3 regions of the Micromonospora sp. NPDC005291 genome follow, and region 3 is predicted to be linked to each of the others. Evidence: riboswitches for the same ligand, from Rfam matches in the RefSeq annotation. Region 3 holds a riboswitch; each other region holds the start of a gene.
What was found. A riboswitch is a leader RNA that binds a small molecule or an ion and turns the genes downstream of it on or off. The one in region 3 is predicted to bind cyclic di-AMP.
Positions count from the first base shown of each region.

Region 1: linked by a shared signal. The riboswitch ahead of ABZT18_RS09400 (C39 family peptidase) and the one ahead of ABZT18_RS25725 (NlpC/P60 family protein) in region 3 are both predicted to bind cyclic di-AMP.
Region 2: linked by a shared signal. The riboswitch ahead of ABZT18_RS13650 (hypothetical protein) and the one ahead of ABZT18_RS25725 (NlpC/P60 family protein) in region 3 are both predicted to bind cyclic di-AMP.

Region 1 is NZ_JBEXGR010000005.1:145,412-153,749, forward strand. It holds gene ABZT18_RS09385 (acyltransferase) at 1-1,052, shown strand, start outside; gene ABZT18_RS09390 (hypothetical protein) at 1,144-1,527, shown strand; gene ABZT18_RS09395 (hypothetical protein) at 1,660-2,430, shown strand; cyclic di-AMP (ydaO/yuaA leader) riboswitch at 2,715-2,856, shown strand; gene ABZT18_RS09400 (C39 family peptidase) at 3,090-3,944, shown strand; gene ABZT18_RS09405 (alpha/beta hydrolase) at 4,078-4,824, shown strand; gene ABZT18_RS09410 (polysaccharide pyruvyl transferase family protein) at 4,921-6,249, opposite strand; gene ABZT18_RS09415 (CDP-glycerol glycerophosphotransferase family protein) at 6,428-8,134, opposite strand; gene ABZT18_RS09420 (bifunctional cytidylyltransferase/SDR family oxidoreductase) at 8,177-8,338, opposite strand, start outside.
Region 2 is NZ_JBEXGR010000008.1:18,435-26,772, forward strand. It holds gene ABZT18_RS13610 (hypothetical protein) at 10-288, opposite strand; gene ABZT18_RS13615 (helix-turn-helix domain-containing protein) at 285-557, opposite strand; gene ABZT18_RS13620 (CsbD family protein) at 721-894, opposite strand; gene ABZT18_RS13625 (heavy metal translocating P-type ATPase) at 978-3,233, opposite strand; gene ABZT18_RS13630 (hypothetical protein) at 3,246-4,217, opposite strand; gene ABZT18_RS13635 (copper ion binding protein) at 4,231-4,440, opposite strand; gene ABZT18_RS13640 (metal-sensitive transcriptional regulator) at 4,595-4,891, shown strand; gene ABZT18_RS13645 (YibE/F family protein) at 5,122-6,492, shown strand; cyclic di-AMP (ydaO/yuaA leader) riboswitch at 6,659-6,789, shown strand; gene ABZT18_RS13650 (hypothetical protein) at 6,794-7,813, shown strand; gene ABZT18_RS13655 (carbonic anhydrase) at 7,869-8,338, opposite strand, start outside.
Region 3 is NZ_JBEXGR010000023.1:6,227-12,848, forward strand. It holds gene ABZT18_RS25710 (zinc metalloprotease) at 1-927, shown strand, start outside; gene ABZT18_RS25715 (pyridoxamine 5'-phosphate oxidase family protein) at 1,006-1,563, opposite strand; gene dcd (dCTP deaminase) at 1,641-2,219, shown strand; gene ABZT18_RS25725 (NlpC/P60 family protein) at 2,287-3,327, opposite strand; cyclic di-AMP (ydaO/yuaA leader) riboswitch at 3,340-3,476, opposite strand; gene ABZT18_RS25730 (peptidoglycan recognition family protein) at 3,711-5,693, shown strand; gene ABZT18_RS25735 (NlpC/P60 family protein) at 5,768-6,622, opposite strand, start outside.

The DNA.
Region 1 (8,338 bases), on a different contig from region 3:
TCATCCTGAGCGGTTTCGTGCTGGTCTGGTCGGCCCGCGTAGGCGACTCCCGGCGCACCTTCTGGCGGCGACGGGTCGCCAAGATCTATCCGAATCACCTGGTGCTGTGGGGGGCGGCGCTGCTGGTCGCCTGGTGGTTCGCCGACCCGGTCCTGCCGGCGGTCGCGCTGGAGAACCTGCTGTTGTTGCAGGCCTGGGATCCCCGACCGGGCTGGTTCTACAGCATCAACACCGTGAGCTGGTCGCTCTCCTGCGAGTTCTTCTTCTACCTCTGCCTGCCGTTGGCGCTGCCGCTGCTGCGCCGGGCCCGGCCGAAGCTGCTCTGGGTGCTGATCGTCGCGCTACCTCTGCTGATCCTCGCGCTCTGGCCGGCCCAGCACCTGGTGCCGGAGGCGAGCCGCTGGTGGTTCACGCAGATCTTCCCGCCCGTACGGTCGCTGGAGTTCTGGATGGGCGCGGTGGCGGCCGAGCTGATGCGCCGTGGCCTCTGGCGCGGCCCGGGGCTGACCGCAGCCAGCGTGATCTTCCTGGCCACCTGGGTGGCAGCGGCAGAATGGATTCGCGCCGAGCTGTGGACCACGCTGCTCGCGGTGGCGTACCTGCTGGTGATCACTGCCGCCGCGGACGCGGACGTCCGAGGTAAGCGTTCCCCGTGGCGGTCCCGACCGGTGGTCTGGCTCGGCGAGGTCTCCTTCGCCTTCTACCTGGTGCACGTGCTGGTGATGACGAGCGTGCTGCGCTGGAGCGGTGACTGGGGGACCGGCTTCCAGGGCTGGCGTGGCCCCGTCGCGGTGCTCGGCTTCCTGCTGGTGAACCTGGTCCTCGCCGGGCTGCTGCACCGCTTCGTCGAGACCCCGATGATGCGCCGGCTCGCTCCACGCCGCCCGGCCCGCCAGGTGTCCGTCCCTCAGCAACGCACCGCCAGCATCGAAGTCAGCGGCCACGAAGACCGCACCGCCGATGGCGTCGGGACCCAGGCCCAGGCCGGCGAAGCCGCCGGCGGCGACGTCGAGCAGGCCAGCGGCCGATCGACGTACGTCGACTCGCGCTGAGGCGTCCGCACTGGTCAGCGCGGTCGGCGCGGCGTACGCCGACACGCCCGTGGTCGATGCGCCCGGGTCGGCGTGACGGTAGCGTGGGGGCGTGCTTCCGGTCGCGTTCACCTGTCCCCTGTGGTGGGTGGCGCGCTGGGCGACACGGGTGCTGACCAGCCTCGCCGTCGTCGCGGCCCTGGCGCTTGGCGCAGGCCCGGCCTCGGCCGCCACGCCAACCCTGAGCGCCGGGCCGAGTTCCGTGCCGACCCTGAGCGCCGTGCCAACGGCTGCGCAATCGGCCCAGGTGGCCCCTGAGGGAGCCGTCGAGACCTCCTTGCCGGCCTGGTCGGTCGACTCGCAACCGGCGCTGCCCGCCGGCCGGGGCACCGTCGCGGCGGCCGGCGTGCTGTCGGTGTGCGGGGCCGGGTCCGACCGGCTGCCCCTCGTCGACGGTCCGAGCGGCCGGGCGCCCCGGGCCCCACCAGGGCGCTGAGCCACCGGGACGAGCGTCCCGTCGCCGCGCCCTGTCGATCCACCCGCTCCGCACCCCGCCGATTCGTGGCCCACCGTGGCCCGGTGGCCGGTGGGGCTCCCACCGCATTGCTCTCTCCCCGAGGTGCCGACCATGGAGACCGTCGTCTTCTACCAGTTCGTGACCGAGGTGCCGCAGGCCGCCGCCATCTGGTCGGCCCTGTTCCTGCTGGCACTGGGCGTACTCATCGTGCTGGCCGCCCGCCCCGAGCGGGACCGGCCAACGGACGACCCGCTCCCGACCGCGCCCACCGCCCGGGAGTTGGCCGCGGCCGAGGCCGTCGACCTGCGCCGGTACGCCGAGGAGGTGGCCGTCGCCGCGGCCGGCGCGACCAGGACCGCACGGCGGCGCCGCGTGGCCTGGCTGACCGCTCAGGAGCAGATGGAGCGGGCCTGGGGCGGGTACGACGAGGCGGACACCGCCGCCCGTCGCTTCGCGGGTGCCGGGGCGCTGCCCACCCCGCATACCCCCCGCACCCCCGCCGAGTACGCCTCCCGGGAGCGCTACCTGCATCGCGCGGCGGCGGCGGCGCACTGGCGGGGCGACCTGACCATGGCGCAGTTCGGCGACGTGTTCGGGCATCGGCACGGGTGGGATCCCCGGCGGCACCCGGTCGAGCAGGAGGTGCTGCTGAGCCGGGCGATCCGGGACGCGAGGCTGGCCGACTACCAGGCCGCCGCCACCCGGGAGCGGGCCGCCTGGCGGGACGCGGAACTGGCCGCCGAGTCGGCCCGCACTCTCGCCGAGGAGGCGTACGCGGCAGCGGCCCGGCTGCGGCCGAACCCGGTACCCGCCCGCCGGGCGGCTACCCGGGCGTTCCGTCCCGCACTCGTGGCACGCTGGCGCCCGGCTCGCGCGGGTTGAGCCCGATCCGTTATGTGAGCCCGGTCATGTCAATGGCGAATCGGGCGTCGGGCACGATTGGCTCGATTTTTCCCATGATTGTGGCCGCATAATCGGCGGCCTGTCCGGTTGTCGCCCGCAGGCGTCGCCGTAACCGGTTGTCCCATCGAGTCACATCATCGGCAATACGCGCAGAAATTGTCGCGCCGATTGGAGTTTACGCAGGTGAACCCGGCTTGGCAGGGGAAGGGCCGGCCAGTACTGTCGTCCTGTCCGGTGCGGTAACCGTTCGCAAGAGGCGACGCCGCGCCGACCCGCTCAATCGTGATCTACGAACCGGGGACCCATCAGTAAGTCCGGGGTGAATCCGCGAGCCACGGCCCGCGGTAGGGCGATCTTCCCGCCCGAATCCGTCAGCTAACCCGGTAGGCGGTGTCGGAAGGAGTTCTATCCTCGTGCAGCACCTTTCCATCCCTCGGTTGTTCCCTCGCCTCCACGGCGCAGCGGTGCCCCCGCTCATTCGTCCAGTGACGGTGAGCTGACCCCCGGGTCACTGCCTTTCCCGCCCGGCCGCGCCGGGCGTTCCCCTGAGCGGTTCACCATCCGCGGACCACGGTCCGCGCGCTGGCGCCTGCCCGGATGCCGGTCCGGCCCCCGGTGTGCCGCTCTCCCCCCGATCCGTGGAGGACCCCGTGAAGCACACCCTGAAGCGTCAGCTCCGCCGCCTCGCCACCGAGCGCCCTTACCAGATCGTTGTCGCCTCCGCCGCGGCCCTCGCGATCGCCAGCACCACCGGCGCCCTGGTCACCAGCACCGACGACGCCCCGGCCAGCCAGCACACCGTGACCACGGTCGCCGAGATGCGCAGCGACACCGCTGCCTCCCGCAGCGAGGCGCGCGACGCGTCCTCCTCGGCCAGCACCGCACCGACCACCGCCGCCCCCGCGCCGGCCACCAGTGCCGCGTCGCCCGCAGCCAAGGCCAGCAGCAACCCGGACCTGACCCGTAAGCCGGAGCCGCCGAAGCCGCCCGCGACCAAGGTGCTCGACTACGACTACCAGGTGCAGAACACGTACTACAACTGCGGCCCGGCTGCCACCCGCAACGCTCTCAGCGCCGCCGGCATCAACCGCACCCAGGATGAGCTGGGCGCCGAGCTGGGCACCACCGAGATGGGCACCAACTCGGCCCTGGACACCACCCGGGTGCTCAACGCCGAGGTGAAGGGCTCCCCGTACCGGACCCGGATGTTCGCCGGCACGCCCAGCTCGGCCCAGATGGACCAGCTCCAGGCCGACGTGGTCAAGGCGATCACCGACGGTCGCGGTGTGGTGGCCAACGTCGTCGGCGACGCCACCGACACCAACGGCGGCTGGCACTCCTACGGCGGCGGGCACTACATCGCCGTGGTGGGTTACAAGGACAACGGCCGGACCGTGCGAATCGCCGACTCGGCCAACGCGGCCGACCCGTCGTACTGGATCACCACGATCGACCTGGCCAACTGGATCGCCAGCCGGGGCTACTCCGCCTGACCCAGGCACGTTGACCGCCGCGGGCGCCGTCCCCCACAAGGGGCCGGCGCCCGCGGCGTCTTCACCGAGCGGTCAGGCCTGCGCCGCATCGACGATCCTCGTACCTGGTCGCGAACCGTGGGAGACTGCGGCCGTGGTGGATGAATCAGGTGGCCGGGCAGGCCGTGGGCCGATCCTGTTGCTGCTGCACGGGATGGGGGCGACCGGAGACGTCTGGCTGCCGTGGGCGCCGTTGCTGGAGCAGCACTGGCCCGGGCGGTGGCTGGCACCGGACCTCGCCGGCCACGGCTGGTCGGCCCCGCTGCCGTCGTACACCTTTGCTGGTTTCGCCGGCCGGATCGCCCACGGCCTGGCCGCCGACGACCGGCTCGTCGTGCTCGGGCACTCGCTGGGCGGGGTGGTCGGCCTGGCGCTGGCCGCCCGCGCCACCGGGATACCGGTGGACGCGGTGGTCGGGCTCGGCATCAAGGCGCTCTGGTCGCCGGCCGAGCTGGCCCGCGCCGCGGAGCTCGCCGCGCGCCCGGTGAGCTGGTTCGCCAGCCGCACCGAGGCGGCCCGCCGCTACCTGCGCGTCTCCGGGTTGGTCGGCCTGGTCCCGCCGGATCATCCGGTGGTGGACGCCGGGTTGCGTCAGGTCGACGGCCGGTGGCGCCTCGCCATGGACCCGACAGCCTTCGGCGTCGGCGAGCCCGACCTGGCCCCGTTGCTGGCGGCGACCGACGTGCCGGTGGTGCTGGCGCGTGGCGAGCACGACCCGATGGTCACCGACCAGCAGCTCAAGGAGTACGGCGTACCGGTCGCCACGCTGCCCGGTCTCGGCCACAACGCGCACGTGGAGGACCGAGCGGCCGTTCTGGCGCTGGTGGACCCATACCGGTGATCGGTCACAACGGTGCGGACGCGCTCGGTGCCTTCCCGCTGTCGCCGTGATGCAGTTGGACGTGGGCGAGCTGGGTGAAGCGGATGCAGTGGCTGGTCAGTTGGCTCCGAGCATCCGGCGGACCCGGCCGGCGACGGCCTGCTTGACCCGCTCGCGCAGTGACTGCGCGTGGAGGGTCTTGACCTTTTTCTGGAGCGTCCGGTTCTCGTCCCGCAGCCACTGGATGCGCGTCAGCAACTCCTCGGGAGAGTAGGCGGAGACCGGCCGGACCGCAGGTGGGTAGACGGTCTGGCGGACCTGCTCGTCGAAGCGGGTAGCGCTGTCTCCGTCGGCGAACGAGAGGCCGAGGTCGTGCTTGGCGAGGAACGCGGTGATCCGCGTGAAGCGCTCCTTGTGGCCCTCGTTCAGGGCCGTGTAGTCGGCTTCCGCATAGAGCTGGGCAGCGTCGACGTCGGCCGGCACATCGCGCATCAAACGGTGCGGGATGTCGAAGTATCGGGCCAGCTCCAGGGTGCGCGAGTCGTGCGCCAGCAGATAGCCGGGGATGCCCGAGATCAACGCCGTGATGGTGCCGTGGATCCGGGTGCCGAAGGCGAAGTCGAACCCGGAGAGATACTCCATCCAGGGCCACGGGTCCATGAACATCCGCACCTTGTCCTCGACGAAGAGCGGGTGCGAGGTGTGAATCGGCATGTCGGCGGTCATGCCCCGCAGCTTCGGCGCGTCGCCGTAGAGCAGGGTACCGAGGGTGTAGAGGTCCTGTGCCACGTAGCGCAGGTTCGGGTAGCGCCGCTGGTGGTGCAGGACGAGCGGGGCCAACGCCTTGACGTACGGCGAGATGACGAACGCGAGCCGGTCGTCGATGCCCAGGGTCGCCTTCGTCTTCTCGATGCGCAGGCTGTCGCCGTGCAGGAACATCGACGGGCAGCCGATCTGCTCGACAGCGGAGAAACCCAGCTTGCGTAGGTAGTTCTCAGTGATCTCGCCGCGTACGCCGATGCTGTGCGAGCGGTCGAGCACCGCCCGGCAGAACGCGCTGACCGGCTCGTCGATCGGGCGGAGCTGCTCCAGGTTGCCGTCCACGTCGGTCTGCGCCCCGACCCCGAGTACCACCACCGGGATCTTCAGCCGTTCGATCAGCCGGGCCATCGTCGTCAGCCGGTGTGCGTAGTCATGGCGGAACGCGTTGGCCAGTGGTATCACGAAGACGTCGTACTTCTCGTTGATCTCGTCGGCATCGCGTGGGTCCGCCCGGAACCGCGACGGGGTGATCTCGGCCGTGGAGGTGGCCAGTAGCTTATGCGCGGCGTGGCTGAAGACCAGATTGCCGGTGTTCTTACCGATCCAGTCCCGCTCGTAGGTCTCCTCGGCGCTGAGGACGTCCAACGGGCCCTTACGGGCGCGCAGCAGGATCCGCTGATGCATCGGTGGCTCCACCTCTCGTCCGGAGGCGGTGGCGCCCGACCCCGGAGATCGTCCGGCAATGTCCCGGGAGGCGGGACATCTGTTACCTCCAGGCCTCGCGATACTAGGCCACCGACCGGCCGCTGGCCTCACGCGGCGATCGGCCCTGAGGCCGAGCCGCCACCGGCGGCCCGGCGGCTCAGGCGGTGGGGGAGACCGGCACCAGGTCCGGCTCGACCGACCGCCCGGGGGTCGGCGGGCTCCAGTCCGGCTCCAGCTCGCGCCTGGCGGCGTCCAGGAACGCGTCGGCGTACGACTCGGCGGGGAAGTCACCGAGGTAGCGCCGCCGCGTCGCCCAGCGCTCCGGTGCCATCGGATCGGCGCCGAGCAGCCGGCCCAGCACATCGTCCAGGTTCGTCATGTCCCGGTGCAGCACGTAGCCCGCGCCGGCCAGCGGGAACCGCTCGGTGAACCGGTCACCCTCGCCGCCCATGTCGGTCACCGCGAAGGGCTTGCCGGAGTAGAGGTAGTCCGAGATCACCCCGGAGACGTCGGAGATCAGCGCGTCGGAGCGGTTCACGCAATCCACCAGGCTCAGGTCGCGGCCGGCGGCGCCCCAGACGTGTGGCCGGCCAGTCCGCGCCCGGTCCGCCGCGAGCAGCTCGGTCAGCCGACCCAGCTGCCGTGCCGATGCCGGGTTTTGCGTGGTGTACGGGTGGGCGCGCAGGATGACCGTCGCACCCCGGTCGAGCAGCCGTCGCAGCATCGGTTCGGCCACCGGCAGCGAGCAGTAGTCCGCGTCCGCGTGGTGTCCCGTCCAGGTCGGGGTGTAGAGCACCGTGCGGGGCGCTTCGGCAGCCAGGGACTCCGGGCGTACGTTGATTGACTCGACCTGCGGGCGGCCCACTATCACGAACTTCTCCGCCGGGATCTGCACCCCGGCGCGGGCGTACCGGTCGATTGCCGCCGGGCCGGCGACGAAGATCCGGTCGAAGATTCCCGACACCGGGTTGGCGCTCGGCGCCTTGTCGCTGTCGCCGTGGTGCAGCTGGACGTGGGTGAGCTGGGTGAAGCGGATGCAGTGGCTGTTCTTCGCACCGTGGTTGACGTAGAACGCCGCCCGTAGGCTCGGCACCAGCGCCTCGTCCATCGCCCCCAGGGTGGGGCAGTAGACCACTGGTGCATCGGTGGCTGCGGCGATCGGGGCCAGGAACTCCGGCTCCCGCAGCACGACCATGAACGGCCGGCCGATCCGCTCCAGGTACGGCAGCCACATGGTGACCTGGTACTCCGAGCCGGGAGGCGCGGAGAAGTAGAGCAGGAACTCCGGCTGGTGCCGGCGCAGCGCCCGGCCCACCGCCCCGCCGCCGGCCGGCGGCCGGAACCGGCGTCGGGCCAGATCCAGCGCGATCGTGCCGGCGCCGGCGCCGACCAGCAGGGCCGCCGCGAGGGCGACCAGGGCCGGCATGGTCGCCGCGGCGGCCAGCGCCACCACGGCGAGAAGCCCGAGCAGCGCGTCGCCGAGGTGCGTGGCGACCGGCGCCGTCCAGGACCGCACCGGCAGGTTGGCCGCCCGGATCTCCAGGTTGCCGGCGTGCCGCAGCGGGCCCACCAGCAGCACCAGCCCTAGCAGCACCAGCGCGGCGGCGGCCAGCGCGGGGTCGAACCCACCGTCCAGCTGTCGGGCGTAGCCGACCAGGACGGCGGCGGCGATCAGTGTCGTCTCGGCGGCGGTGTCCGCGCCCTGGCGGATCCGTCGCTCAGCGGCGGTGGCGACGATGGCGGCCACCGCCAGCGCCAGCCCCCAACCGGTCGCCCCGGTCAGCGCCACGACCAGGAAGGCCAGCACGGCCAGCCCGATGCTCAGGCACCGTGCGATCAGTTTCCGGACCAGGTCACCACGCATGTCGCTCCGTTCACCATCGTCCCGGTCAGCAGTGCTCGGCCGTCAGCCGACGGTCGCCGAGGCGACATTGGTCTCGTCGGCTACCCGCGGCGTCTGGGCCGGCACGGCCGGCGCCGCTTCGCCCGGCGCCCGGCGTACGTCGATGACCTGCCCGGTGAGCTCCGAGATCAGCACGTCCAGCGACGACTGGGCGACGGCCTCCGC
Region 2 (8,338 bases), on a different contig from region 3:
GTCGACAGGTCAGTCGACCTCGCTCAGGACGCGTTCGAGCGTGGTCATCCGGGTCTCCATCCCGCCCAGCCGGCCGTTCATCGCCGCGAGCAGTCGGGCGTTCTCCGCCTGGGCCTGAGCGGCCGTCTCGGCGAGCCGGCGGTAGTCGTCCGCGCGGGCCGATTCGAGCCGCGCCCGCCGGGTCTTGGCGAGCTGGACGACGGTCACCGTGAACACGCTGATCAGCAGGGCGAAGATGCCGATCGCGCCGACCACCTCGGTCCAGTCGTGCTCGCTCATTCCGGTCATCGTGCCGCTCCTGGCTGTGCGGCCGCGTTGGGCACGGTCAGCGTCTCGGCCGCCGCCGCGATGATCTCGGGGGTGAGTGTGGGCACGAACGGCTCCACCTCGTAGTAGTTCATGGTCTTCCCGTCCTCCGACAACTCCAGGCTGGCGGTGACCAGCCCGGCCGCCGCCAGCTTCCGTAGGTGGACCTGCAACAGCGCTCGGCTGAGGCCCAACTGCCGGGCCAGCACCCGGACCAGGGCGTCGCCGCTCGGCGGTGGAGCACTGCCCATAACCAGCCCTTGCGCATGCAAATGGAAGTTAGCAGGCAAGGGTGCGCAGCGGTGAAAGCGACGGCGGAATCAGGGGTTTCTCAGGGTCACGGTCAGGGGCCGGACACACAGCACGCCGGGCCGGTGATTGATCACCGGCCCGGCGTGCGGGTTACGTCGTACGTCAGCTCTTGAAGGCGTCCTTGATCTTCTCGCCCGCCTGCTTGAGCTTGGCTCCGGCCTGGTCGTTGCGACCCTCGGCCTCAAGCCGCTCGTTGTCGGTGGCCCGACCGGCGCCTTCCTTCAGCTTGCCGGCCGCGTCCTCGCTGGCATTGTTGATCTTGTCGTCGATACCCATGTGCCAACCTCCATTGCGAGCGTCGCTACGCCATCAGCAGTACCCCGGGCATCCTCGGTCCAACCATTTCGGCCAGAACTGCGTCACCACCCGTCACCGGGGGCGGCCGGACGGAACCGGCGCAGCCGCAGACTGTTGGCCACCACGAAGACCGAGGACAGCGCCATCGTGGCGCCAGCGATCATCGGGTTGAGCAGCCCGGCGGCGGCCAACGGGAGGGCCGCCACGTTGTAGCCGAACGCCCAGAACAGGTTGCCGCGGATGATGCCGAGCGTGCGTCGGGCCAACCGGATGGCGTCCACGGCGGCGTCCAGGTCGCCCCGGACGAGCGTGAGGTCGGAAGCCTCGATCGCCACGTCGGTGCCGGTGCCCATGGCCAGCCCGAGGTCGGCCTGGGCCAGCGCCGGGGCGTCGTTCACCCCGTCACCGACCATGGCTACCGACCGCCCCTCGGCCTGGAGCCGCTTGACCACGTCGACCTTGCCGGCCGGTAGCACCTCGGCGATTACCTCGTCGATGCCCACCTCGGCCGCGACCGCGCGGGCCACGGTCGTGTTGTCCCCGGTCAGCAGGACCGGGGTGAGCCCCAGCGCGCGCAGCCGGGCCACCGCCGCCCGGCTGGTCGGCCGGACCACGTCGGCGACCGCGAGCACGCCCCGGGCCCGCCCGTCCCAGCCGGCGACGATCGCCGTACGGCCGGCGGCCTCCGCGTCGCTCACGGCCCACTCGACCTCGGGCGGTACGTCGATCCCGCGCTCACGCAGCAGCCCGGGTCGGCCGACCAGCACGTCCCGCCCGTCAACCGTGGCGGTCACGCCCAGCCCTTCGAGGTTGTGGAAACCAGTCACCGGGGGCAGCGCGCCGGCCTCGGCGGCACCCGCGGCGACCGCACGGGCGATCGGGTGCTCGGAGGCGGCCTCCACGGCGCCGGCGAGCCGGAGCAGCTCGGCCCGGTCCTCGCCGCTCGCCGGCACCACGTCCACCAGGGTCATCCGGCCGGTCGTCACGGTGCCGGTCTTGTCCAGCACCACGGTGTCCACCCGGCGGGTCGACTCCAGCACCTCCGGCCCCTTGATCAGCACGCCGAGCTGAGCACCCCGGCCGGTGCCGACCAGCAGCGCGGTCGGGGTGGCCAGGCCGAGCGCGCAGGGGCAGGCGATGATCAGTACGGCCACGGCGGCGGTGAACGCGGCGGTCGGGCCGGCCCCGCTGCCGAGCCACCAGCCGAGCGTGCCGATCGCCAGCGTGATGACGATCGGCACGAAGACGCCGGAGATCCGGTCCGCCAGCCGCTGCACGGCCGCCTTGCCGCTCTGCGCCTGCTCGACCAGGTCGGCCATCCGGGCGAGCTGGGTGTCCGCGCCGACCCGGGTGGCGGTGACGACCAGCCGCCCGCCCGCGTTGATGGTGGCGCCGACCACGCCGTCACCCGGGCCGACCTCGACCGGCACCGACTCACCGGTGAGCATGCTGGCGTCGACGGCGGAGGTGCCCTCGTCGACCACCCCGTCGGTGGCGATCTTCTCCCCGGGGCGCACCACGAACCGGTCGCCGACGGCGAGTCGGTCCACCGGGATCAAGGTCTCCACCCCGTCGCGCAGCACCGCCACCTCCTTGGCCCCGAGTTCGAGCAGAGAGCGCAGGGCGGCACCAGCGGTCCGCTTGGATCGGGCCTCGAAATAGCGGCCGGCCAGGATGAACACGGTCACCCCGGCGGCCGCCTCCAGGTAGATGTTGCCGGCGCCGTCGGTGCGGGTGATGTCGAAGCGGAACGGATGCGTCATGCCGGGCATCCCGGCGTCACCGAGGAAGAGCGCCCAGAGCGACCAGCCGAACGCGGCCAGGGTGCCGAGCGACACCAGCGTGTCCATGGTTGCCGCGCCGTGCCGCAGGTTGGTCCAGGCGGCCCGGTGGAACGGCAGCCCACCCCAGACCACCACCGGGGCGGCCAGGGTCAACGACAGCCACTGCCAGTAGTCGAACTGCCAGGCCGGGATCATGGCGAGCAGGACCACCGGCACGCTGAGCGCCACCGAAACCCAGAGCCGGGTACGCGGGCCCTTCAGCGGGTCCACCGGCTCCTCGGTGGTGGCGGGCGGCGACGGTAGAGCAGCCGTGTAGCCGGTCTTCTGCACGGTCTCGATCAGGTCGTCCGGCGTAACGCCGTCGGTGTACCGGACGGTCGCCTTCTCGGTGGCGTAGTTGACGGTGGCGCTCACCCCGTCCATCCGGTTGAGCTTCTTCTCGATCCGGGCGGCGCAGGCGGCGCAGGTCATTCCGCCGATCGCCAACTGGATCTGGTTCGGCGCCTCAGGCAACGGTCTACTGGTGGTGGTCATCGTCTGGTCCCGTCAGTTGTGCCCGTGCCCGGGGGTGCCGTGGTCGGCGCCGCCGGTCGGTGCGGGTCCGCTCGGGTCGCCCCCGGTTGGCGGGGCGTCGGCCGTGGGAGCGCCGGGCGGCGGAGTGCCGGTGACGACGGTGAACTCGGCGGTGTGCACCGTCCCGCCGTGCCGGAAGTCGAGGTAGAGCCGGTAGCTGCCGGCTGAGGGCACCTCGGCGAGGAAGGTGACGGCCGGGCCGGGCCGGGTCCGCCCGTCGCCGGGCGTTCCGTCCGGGTGCACATGCAGGTACGCCAGGTCGCCTCGGCGCAGTGCCACCAGGTGCCCGTACGCGCCCAGGTAGGGCTCAAGGTCGGTGACCGGCTGCCCGTCCCGGTTGACGGTCAGGGTGAGCGGTGACGTGCGGCCGGGCTGCGGCGCACCGGTCAGGGTGACCGTGTAGCCGTCGACGGTGGTGCTGGTCACCGGGGCTGGCAGCGGCCGTTCGGTCAGCTCACCGGGGACGGTCACGTCCACGCCGAGGGTCAGCGGCTCACCCCCGGTCGGGGTGAAGTCGGCGAACGCCCGCCACTGCCCGGGGCCGGCCAGCGGGGTGTCGACCCGCCAGGTGCCGTCCGGGGCCAGGTCGGGGTGCACGTGGCGGAAGCCGGAGAGGTCCCGTCGGGCGACGATCAGGTGCATTCGCTTGTCGTGCGCCACGTCGTACCGGGTCACCGGGCGCCCGTCGGGCCCGGTGATCCGGAAGGCGAACTCGTCGGCCGGGGCATCGACCGGTTCGAGGGTATATCCGCGGTCGGAGACGAGCAGGCCGCCGGGGAGCCGGTCGGTCGCCTCGTCGTGCTCCCCTGTCGCGTGGGCGGCACCGCCGTCGTGCCGGCTGTCGGCGACCGGGGCGGGGTCGACCAGACGGCCGATCCCGTAGGTCGCGCCGAAGACCGCCGCCAGACCGACGGCGAACCCGGCCAATCTCGTCACGGTGCGCATACCGACCCTCCGATCACGCGTCGACGAGGTCGTAGCCGGCCTCGTCGACAGCGGCCCGAACAACCCCGGTGTCCAGCGGCTGGTCGCTGCTGACGGTGACCCGGCCGGCCGCGAGGTCGACCTGGACGTCACGCACGCCCTCGATGGCGCCGACCTCGGCGCTCACCGCGCTGACGCAGTGCCCACAGGTCATGCCCTGCACCTGGTACGTGGTGTTGACCATCGAAACGTCTCCCTTCGCCACCTCCGAAGCCTATACCCCTGGGGGGTAAGTCGGAGGCGGACCTCTACCCTTGCACGTTACCGGTACCCGGTGGGGGTATCCGGCCAGAAGAGGACCGTACCATACCCCCCAGGGGTACGCTATCCTTGTCGACATGACCGCACCCACCCCGATCCGCGGGTACACCGCCAGCAAGGACCAGTTGCTCACGCGGCTCCGCCGCGTCGAGGGGCAGGTCCGCGGCATCGAGAAGATGGTCGACGACGACCGCTACTGCATCGACGTGCTCACCCAGATCTCCGCGATCCAGGCCGCACTCGACAAGGTGGCGCTGGGGTTGCTCGACGGGCACGCCCGGCACTGCATGCACGAGGGGGCAGCCGAGGGCCGGGCCGACGAGATGGCCACCGAGATGATGGCGGCAGTCGGCCGGCTCATGAAGCGCGGCTGACAGCCCTCAGTCCGGGCATTCCACGGTGACCCTCCGTATGCCGCTGCACAGCCGGGCACCGGCGCCACCACGACGTGGCGCCTTCGGCCGGCCGGGCCGGGCACTGACCGTCCGTGATCGAGCGGTCGTCAGCCAGCGATCCGCCGCACCTGTCGCCGCGTTTCCACGGCAACGGTGAACCGACCGGCACGCTGACCCGTACCCCGCACCGGATCGTTGGGAGTCTCGCCTTGGGTTCCGACCACACCCGCCCCGCTCCGTCCGCCCCGCCCCGGGTACGACGGATCCTCGTCATGACGGTGGTGCCCCTCTTCGTCGCCACCGTGCTCGCCGCCGTGCTGCTCTGGCCGCGGGGTGGGTCCCCGCAGACCGACGGCGGAGCGGACGTGCCGCGCCACCCCGGCACGGTGACCCGGGTGGTGACCGAGCCATGCCCGCCGGTGCCGTCGAGCCCCGAGGGCACACCGAGGGTCGGTGCCGGGCCGTGCGGCACGGTCGACGTCCGGGTGGACGACGGGCCGACCGCCGGCCAGCAGGTGCGGACACCGGTGCCCGACGGCCCCGGCGCGCCCCGGGTCGAGGTCGGCGACGAGGTCATCCTGGTCGAGCTCACCGACCCGACCGATCCCACCGCCAGCAACTGGAACATCGCCGAGCATCAGCGCGGCACCCCGATGGTGTGGCTGGCGGTGGTCTTCGCCGCCGCGATCGTCGCGTTCGGTCGGTGGCGGGGCCTGGCGGCGCTCGCCGGGCTGGCCGCCAGCTTCGCCATCCTGCTCACCTTCGTGCTGCCGGGCATCGGCGCAGGCAAATCACCCCTGCTGGTGGCGGTGGTCGGCGCGGCCCTGATCATGTTCGTGGTGCTCTACCTGACGCACGGGGTCACCGCGCAGACCTCGGTCGCGGTGCTCGGCACCCTGGGAAGCCTGGTGCTGACCGGTGTGCTCGCCACCATCGCCACGGCCGCAACCCACCTCACCGGCTTCGGCAGCGAGGATGCGACGACACTGTCGATGTTCCAGGGCGACGTGGACCTGCACGGCCTGCTGCTCGCCGGGATCATCATCGGCTCGCTCGGGGTGCTCGACGACGTGACGGTCACCCAGGCGGCCACCGTCACCGAGTTGGCGAACGCGAACCCCGGGCTGACCCGGTTGCAGCTGTACCGTGCGGCCACCCGGGTCGGCCGCGCGCACATCGCCTCCACTGTCAACACCATCGTGCTGGCGTACGCGGGCGCGTCGCTACCCCTGCTGCTCCTGCTCACCGCCGACTCGCGGCCGATCGGGCAGATCCTCACCAGCGAGTTCCTCGCGCAGGAGATCGTCCGCAGCGCGGTGGCCACACTCGGCCTGATCGCCGCCGTGCCACTGACCACCGGACTGGCCGCGGTGGTGACCACCGCCGGGCGCACGGATGCCCCTCCGTCCGCCGACGCTCCCGCCCCGCGACCCCAGCCGGCCCGGGCGGAGGCACTGGCCGCACTCATCTCACCGCGAACAGGTCGACCCGGCGAGCCGGATCCGACGCGGACCTCACCCCCACACACCGCCACCGACCGGTGGCCGGAGCCGAACAGGAGCACAGATACGGCATGGTGACACTCCTCAGCGTGACCAGTTTGGGCATCCGCCCTGAGAACCGCGTCACTGGTCACTCAACGCCATGGCGAAATGACACTTTTGGTCGACATCAAGGCGTAGCTCACCAGGCCGACTCTCGGGTAACCTCGCTGCCGGTTACCGATGAAGGCGCGAAGCGGCGCCTGCGGTGCCACCGCCCAATCGCCAACCGGCGAGCCGGGGACCCAGGTACGTGGGGTGAATCCGCGTCAGCGGTAGGGGCCACTTCCGCCCCGAACCCGTCAGCTAACCCGGTCGGCGGTCGACGGAAGGGAACATTGTGACGGCACCCCTACGCCGCTGGTTGACACCCGTGGTGGCCGTGATCGCCGCACTGACCGTGCTCGCCGGGCCCCTCCCGGCCCATGCCGCCCCGACGACCCCCACACCGTCCGGGCACGAGGAGGACGGCGAGCCCCAACTGCTCAACGACGTCATCGAGCAGGCCAACCGCGACTACTCCGCCGCCAAGTCCAAGCTGGACAAATCCAAGAAGCGACAGCAGGAGTTGGCGCTGGAGGTCGACCGGGCCAAGGCCGACCTGGATGCGCTGGCCCCGCAGGTCGGGCAGATCGCCGCCCAGGCGTACCGGACCGGCCGGATCGGCGCGATCGCGATGCTGCTGGAGAGCGACGCCCCCGACTCGTTCGTCCAGCGCGCCTCGGTGCTCGACGAGATGAACATGGTCAACGAGAAGAAGCTCTCCGAGGTCAACACGGTGAAGGCCCGCGCCGAGCAGGCCAAGCTGGCCCTCGACACGGAGGTCCGCGAGCAGCAGAAGCAGACCGCCCTGATGGCGAAGCGGAAGAGCGAGGCGGACAAGGCGCTCTCCCTGGTCGGCGGAAAGGGCTTCACCGGCGGCCTGGTGGATGCCACCTCGCCCGTCGCCCGGCTCGGCCCGGGTCGCACCTCCGACGGTGACTGGAAGCCCCAGTCGTGCAGCGAGAATGACCCCACCACGTCCGGCTGCATCACGCCTCGCACGCTGCACGCGTACAAGGAGGTCAAGCGGGCCGGCTTCAGCCGGTTCGTCGGCTGCTACCGCTCCGGCGGGCCATGGGAGCACCCGAAGGGCCGCGCCTGCGACTGGTCGCTGCAGAAGAGCGGCTTCGCCCCGTGGCACAACGAGGACACCCGGACGTACGGCAACAACGTCGCCGCGTTCCTCATCCGGAACGCCGACCGGCTCGGCATCTACTACGTGATCTGGAACCGCCAGATCTGGTTCCCGGCGACCGGCTGGAGTTCGTACAGCGGGCCGTCGAACCACACCGACCACGTGCACATGTCGCTGCTCTGACCCGCACGATGCCCCGTCGAGGGCCGTTCCGCGTCGCGGGACGGCCCTCGACGCGTCAGGCTGCGGCGGGCGCGGCCGGGTCGGTCGACCCCGCCGGCACGTCGAGCGTCGCGAAGCCGGCCGGCACGGCGGCCACCGGGCGTACCGCTCCGGCGGCGAGCCGATACGACACGCCCACGACCGCGCACCGCCCCTGCGCCACCTCGTCGGCCAGCACGGGCGACTGCCCCAGCAGCGTCTCGACCGTCTGCGCGATGTGGATGTCGACGATTTCGTCGATGTCGTCCACGCCCTCGGCTTCGGCCCGGCGCAGGCTGGGCAGCACGGCGTCGACCACCGCCCGCAGGTGCCCACGAGGTGGGGTGCCGGTCGCGGCGACCTCCCGGGCCGCCTGCACCGCGCCGCACGAGTCGTGGCCGAGCACCACCACCAGCGGGGTGCCGAGAACGGTCACCGCGTACTCCACGCTGCCGAGCACCTCCGGGCCGGCGGTGTGCCCGGCCGTACGGACCACGAACAGGTCAC
Region 3 (6,622 bases):
CTCGCGCTGCTGCTCAGCACCGCTGCGGTGGGCGTCGTTCCGGCTGCTTCGGCCTTCTCGGCGGCGCCCGGCGGCGCCTGCGTGGAGCCGGCCGACAGCCACGCCAACGCCCGGGCGAAGCCCGGTGCCGCGGCCAAGCACGACCCGAACGAGCTGACCGCCACACAGGTCCGCCAGCGGGAAGCCGACCTGGCGGCGGCGCTGCGCGAGCGCGCCACCTTCCGCACGGGTGCCGGCGCGACGGCGCTGGCCACCGTCACCATCCCGGTCGTGGTGCACGTGATCCAGGAGAACAGCACCCGGGCCGGCGGCAACATCCCGGACTCGCTGATCACCTCACAGATCAGTGTGCTCAACCAGGCGTACGCAGGTGCCACCGGCGGCGCGGTCACCGCGTTCGCCTTCCGGCTCGACAAGATCAACCGGGTGACGAACCCGTCGTGGTACCCGATCGTGCAGGGCTCGTCGGCGGAGCGGTCGATGAAGTCCTCGCTGCGGGTGGGCGGCAAGAACACCCTCAACATCTACCTCGGTGAGCTGAGCAACGACCTGCTGGGCTGGGCAACCTTCCCGCAGCGGAACCTGAGCAGCATGGACGGCGTGGTCGCGCTGAGCGAGTCCCTGCCGGGCGGCACCGCGACCAACTACAACCAGGGCGACACCGGCACCCACGAGGTGGGGCACTGGCTGAACCTGTACCACACCTTCCAGGGTGGCTGCGGTGGCTCGGGTGACAGCGTCAGTGACACCCCGGCCGAGGCGTCGCCCGCGTACCAGTGCCCGACGGGGCGCAACACCTGCTCGGCGGCGGGGCTGGACCCGATCACCAACTTCATGGACTACACCTACGACTCGTGCATGTACCAGTTCACCCCGGGGCAGGCGACCCGCATGCTGACCGCGTGGAACGCGTACCGCGCGGCGTGAATCTTCCGCGTACACCCGGTGCCGGCTCCGTCGTGACGGAGCCGGCACCGTCGTCTCTGCCTCCGGACCCGGCCGTGGTCAGGCGGCCGTGTACTGGACGTCGCGGTTGAGACGGGTCGGGCGCGCCTGCGGTACGACGAGCGGCGCGGCCGCCGCCGACGGGGCGTGCGGGTCGAGCCAGACCCGAACGGCCGGCCGACCCGGCGCGAGACCCGGAATGCCCGCGGTGTGCTGCTCGCGGCGGGTCAGCATCGCCACGTCGACGGTGAACTCGAACAGCCGCCAGTCGACCTGCGGCTCCGCACGGGCGCCCTGCGCCAGCCGGGCCACCCGTGTCGGATCGGTCACCGGATGGGCCCGCCCCGCCACGTACGCCTCGTCGTCGCTCTCCTCCGGGGGGAACGAGTGCAGCGCGTAACGGCCGTCCCGTTCGAGGTCACGGCGCTTCGGAGAGTCGATGATGAAGCAGAAGAGGCCCTCGTCGGTGATGACCGGGGAGACCGGGTGGACCCGGGGTCCGCCGTCGGCGCGGACCGTGGCCAGATAGCCGAAGCCCGGCCCGTACTGCTGAAGGAGAACGCGGATCCCGTCGGCGAGTCGGGGCTCGTCGGCGGCGAATTCGGACCAGGAAGCCATGCGGACATTCTATCGAACAAATGTACGAAGAGCGACCTCGACACGCTGGTCACCGCCTACCTCGCTATGGTGGTCCGATGCTGCTCTCTGACCGCGACCTGGTCTCCGAGATCAAGGCCGGCACGCTGGGCCTGGAGCCGTTCGAGCCCACCCTGGTCCAACCGTCCAGCATCGACGTGAGACTCGACCGGCTGTTCCGGGTCTTCAACAACCACCTTTACACCCACATCGATCCGGCGATGCAGCAGGACGACCTGACATCGGCGGTCGAGGTGCCCGACGGCGAGCCGTTCGTGCTGCACCCGGGGGAGTTCGTGCTCGCCTCGACGCTGGAGGTCATCTCGCTGGGCGACCAGCTCGCCGGCCGGCTGGAAGGGAAGAGCTCACTGGGCCGGCTCGGGCTGCTCACGCACTCCACCGCCGGCTTCATCGACCCGGGTTTCTCCGGTCACGTGACGCTGGAGCTCTCCAATGTGGCGAACCTGCCGATCACCCTCTGGCCGGGCATGAAGATCGGCCAGCTCTGCATCTTCCGGCTCTCCTCGCCGGCCGAGCACCCGTACGGCTCGGCGGTCTACGGTTCGCGCTACCAGGGCCAACGTGGGCCGACGCCGAGCCGCGCCTGGCAGAGCTGGCGCGCCTGGCCCACCCGCTGATCCCTGTACGCACGACGAGGGCCCGCCGCGAACGGATCGCGACGGGCCCTCATTCGTGAGGAGTGGGTCAGCCTGGGCGGCCGTAGCTGTGGATCGGGCCGTCGTCGACCTTCTTCATCTTGACCGGTTGACCAGCCTGCGAGGCGTGCACCACCCAGCCACCGCCGACGTACATGCCCACGTGGTGGATGTCGCTGTAGTAGAAGACCAGGTCGCCGGGGCGCAGGTTGGCCTTGCTGACGTCCTTGGTGACGCGGCTCTGCGCGGCGGCGTTGTGCGGCAGCGACACGCCAGCCTTGGCCCAGGCGGCCAGCATCAGCCCGGAGCAGTCGTACGAGTTCGGGCCCTCGGCACCCCAGACGTAGGGCTTGCCGATCTGGGCGCAGGCGAACTTGACGGCCGTGCCCGCGGCGCCGCCGGGGTAGCTGCCAGGGCAGGGCGCCGGGCGCAGCGAACCGCCGCCACCGTTGCCATACACCTTGAGGCGCAGCTTCTGCAGCCGGTCGATCTCCTCGTTGATCTGCTTCTTCTTCGCCGCCAACTGCGCTTCGGTGCGGGTCAGCTGGGCCACCATCTCGTCCAGCGGCGCCTTCTGCTGGGCCAGCTCGTCGCGCAGGTCCGCGACCTGCCGCACGTCCTGCTGCTGGTTGTGCGCGAACCGGTCGAGCATCTCCAACTGGCCGACCACCTCGGTGGGTGACCGGCTGCCCAACATCGCGTTGACGGTGGAGACGTTCTCGCCCTTGTAGGCACGGACGGCGAGGGCGCTGACCTTGTCCATCGCCGCGTCGACCTCCCGCTCCAGCGGGGCGATCCGGGCGGCCAGCGCGTCGGCCTGCTTGCGCTTGGCAGCCAGGTCGGTTCGGGTGGCGTTGTGGCGTTCGATGATCGGTTCGAGCTTGTTCCAGTCGGCGTCGATCTGGCGCTCAATCTCGGCGACGGACGGGTCCGCGTGGGCCGCCGTGGCGCTGCCGGTCAGGACGACGGCGACGCCGGCCAGTGCGGCGAGGGCCGTGGTGAAGCGGGACCAGCGTGGGCGCGGCACGATCGACGTCGGGCCGGCTGACGCCGACCGCTCGGACGACGGCCGCGGGGCATGGAGTGCCACCGGGTTCCGTACTCCTTCTTCCTGACCGCCTACCGGGTTAGCTGACGGGTTCGGGCGGGAAGTTGGCGCCCTACCGCAATGGCTGCGGATTCACCCCGGGAAAACCTGGGTCCCCGGTTCGCTCGGAAGCGACTCGGCGGTGTCGGTCCGTTACCGCCCGGGCTGGGCGGACCTGCTATCGGGCCGACAAATGACCAGAGTAGAGACGGCTGTTACCGATCCGCAACCCGTGCGGCCGTGACACTCCGTACCGATCCGAAAGGTTCACCGACCGTGTGTGAAGATTTTTTTCCTAACACCTCGATACATGGAAAGGTATTGACGCAGACTCCCGGGCGGCGCGAAGGTGACCTCACCTTCACCCGCAACATCTAGGGGGTTCGATGCGCCATTCAACCCTGTCGACCGGCCGGCGCGCACTGCTCGCCGCCGCCGTGGTCGCAGCCGCGACCGCGGTTCCGCTACCCTCCGGCCCGGCCGCCGCCGCGCCCACCGCCGACCGCCAGCAGCAGTACGCCGCGGCGGCGACCGAGTACGGTGTGCCGACCGTCGTGCTGCTCGCCGTCTCCTATCTGGAGTCCCGCTGGGACAGCAACGCCGGCACACCGAGCACCAGCGGCGGCTACGGCCCGATGCACCTCACCGACGCCCGGCACGTGGCCGCCCTACCCGGGCGCGGCCACCACGACGCCGGCACCGAGGACCCACGCGGCGACGACTCCCGCTCCGCGAGACTGCTCGCCCCCCGACCGGCCGAGGATCCCGCGCCGCCCGCCGCCGCGTTGCAGACCATGGACGCCGCCGCCGCGCTGACCGGCGCCGCCCCCGAGGCACTGCGCACCGATGCGGGCGTCAACATCCGGGGCGGCGCCGCGCTGCTCGGGGCGTACCAGAGGGAGTTGGGCGCGCCGGTCGGTGCCGACACCGACCCGGCGGCCTGGTACGGCGCGGTGGCCCGCTACGCCGGCGCGGACAGCGCTGACGCCGCGGCGGCCTTCGCCGACGAGGTCTTCACCACCATTGGTGCCGGCGAAACCCGGGTGACCGACGACGGCCAGCGGATCACACTGCCGGCCCGCGCGGTGCAACCGCAGCGTTCCTGGTTGGACCGGCTGGGCCTGCGCCGCCTGGCTCGCCCGGACGGGCTGGAATGCCCCCGCACCATCTCCTGCGAGTGGATCCCGGCACCCTACGAGGCGTTCGGCGACGGCGACTACGGCAACCACGACCTCTCCGACCGGCCCGCGCGGCAGAAGATCGAGTACATCGTCATCCACGACACCGAGGCGAGCTGGGCGACCACCCTGCAGCTCGTCCAGGACCCGACGTACGTGAGCTGGCACTACTCGCTGCGCTCGGTCGACGGGCACGTCGCCCAGCACGTGAAGACCAAGGACGTCGGCTGGCATGCCGGCAACTGGTACGTGAACGCCAAGTCGATCGGCCTGGAACACGAGGGCTTCGCCGCGCAGGGCACCTGGTACACCGAGGCGATGTACCGGACCTCGGCGAAGCTGGTCCGGCACCTGGCACTGCGGCTGGGCATCCCACTGGACCGCCAGCACATCATCGGCCACGACAACGTGCCCGGCACCGTCGCCTCGACCGTGCGCGGGATGCACTGGGACCCGGGCCCGTACTGGGACTGGACGCACTACTTCAACCTGCTGCACGCCCCTCGGCTGGACACCGGCACCCCGGCCACCGGGCTGGTCCGGATCGACCCGGACTACGCCACCAACCAGCCGGCGTTCATCGGCTGCGTCACCGTCGGCGTGCCGTGCGCGCCACGCGGCTCCTCGGCCGTGGTGCTGCGCAGCGCGCCGTCCGCGGACGCCCCGCTGGTCAACGACATCGCGCTCCGCCCGGGCGGCACCCCGAACACGATGGAGGTGTCCGATCACGGCGCCCGGGCATCCGCCGGTCAGACGTACGCGCTCGCCGGCCGGCAGGGCGACTGGACGGCAATCTGGTATCTCGGTCAACGGGCCTGGTTTCACAACCCGGCGTCCGCGCCGACTGCCAGCTGGACCGTCGGCGTGGTGGCGACCCCGAAGCCCGGACGGGCCACCATCCCGGTGTACGGGCGGGCGTACCCGGAGCAGGCCGCCTACCCGGCCGGGGTGCCCTACCAGGCGATCTCACCACTCCAGTACACCCTGTCCGCCGGGCAGCGGTACGCCGTCGGCGCGGTCCTGGCCGGCGAGTACTACCGGGCCAGCACGTTCGACGGCTCCTCGCCGGGTGACTGGACGGTGATCCGCGGCCAGAACCGTTACGCGCAGATCCAGTTCGGCCACCGCATCATGTACGTCGACCTCGCAGACGTGCAGCTGCTGCCGTCACCGGTGGGCGCGCCCCGCTGAGACGCCACGCGCTCCACTGAGAACCACGACGGCCCCCGGTCGGTGACCGGGGGCCGTCGTCGTGCCTGTGGGGATCAGCCGGGTCTGCGGAACCCGGCGACCGGCATCGTGTTGATGCTGGACACCTGCACCGGTTTACCGGCCCGGGGGGCGTGCACCATCTGGCTGTTGCCCAGATACAGCCCGACATGACTCAGGCCGGCGAAGAAGAAGACCAGGTCACCGGGGCGGGCGTCGGCTCGCGAGATGGCCTTGCCCTCGTTCCACTGGTCACCGGTGTGGTGGGTGAGGCTGATCCCGGCGGCCTTGTAGGCGTACTGGGTCAGCCCCGAGCAGTCGAACGAGTTCGGGCCGGTGGCGCCCCAGACGTACGGCTTGCCGACCTTCCCGCAGGCGGTCCTGATCGCGGTACGGGCAGCCGCACTGACCACTCCGTTGATGGTCGGGCAGGCCGCGGTCACGACCGTGGTCTTGGGCATCGACGCCTCGAGCTGCTTGATCTCGGCGTCGATCTGCTTCTTCTTGGCCGCCAGGTCGTTCTGCTGCTTGGTCTGGGTGACGATCAGCGCGTCCAGCTTCTGCTTCTCGCCGTCGTACTTGGCCCGCACGGCCAGCACGCTCTCGACCTCTTTGCGCTCCTGCGAGGCCAGCCGGTCGAGGACGGTGAGCTGCTCGGTCAGCGTGTCTGGCTTGGCGCTGACCAGCAGTGCGCCGATGTCGTGCGACGGGCCCGAGATGTAGTAGCGGGAGGCGAGGTCGCCGACCCGGTTGAGCGCCAACTCGCTCTGCAGCGCAAGCGGCTCGATCTTCTTCTGCAGCTCCGTCGACTTCTTCCGGTTGACCTTCAGCTGCGCCCGAACCTTGTTGTACTGCTCGATGGTGGGCTCCAACTGCTCCCACTTCTTGTCGATCTGCGCTTCGATCTCGTC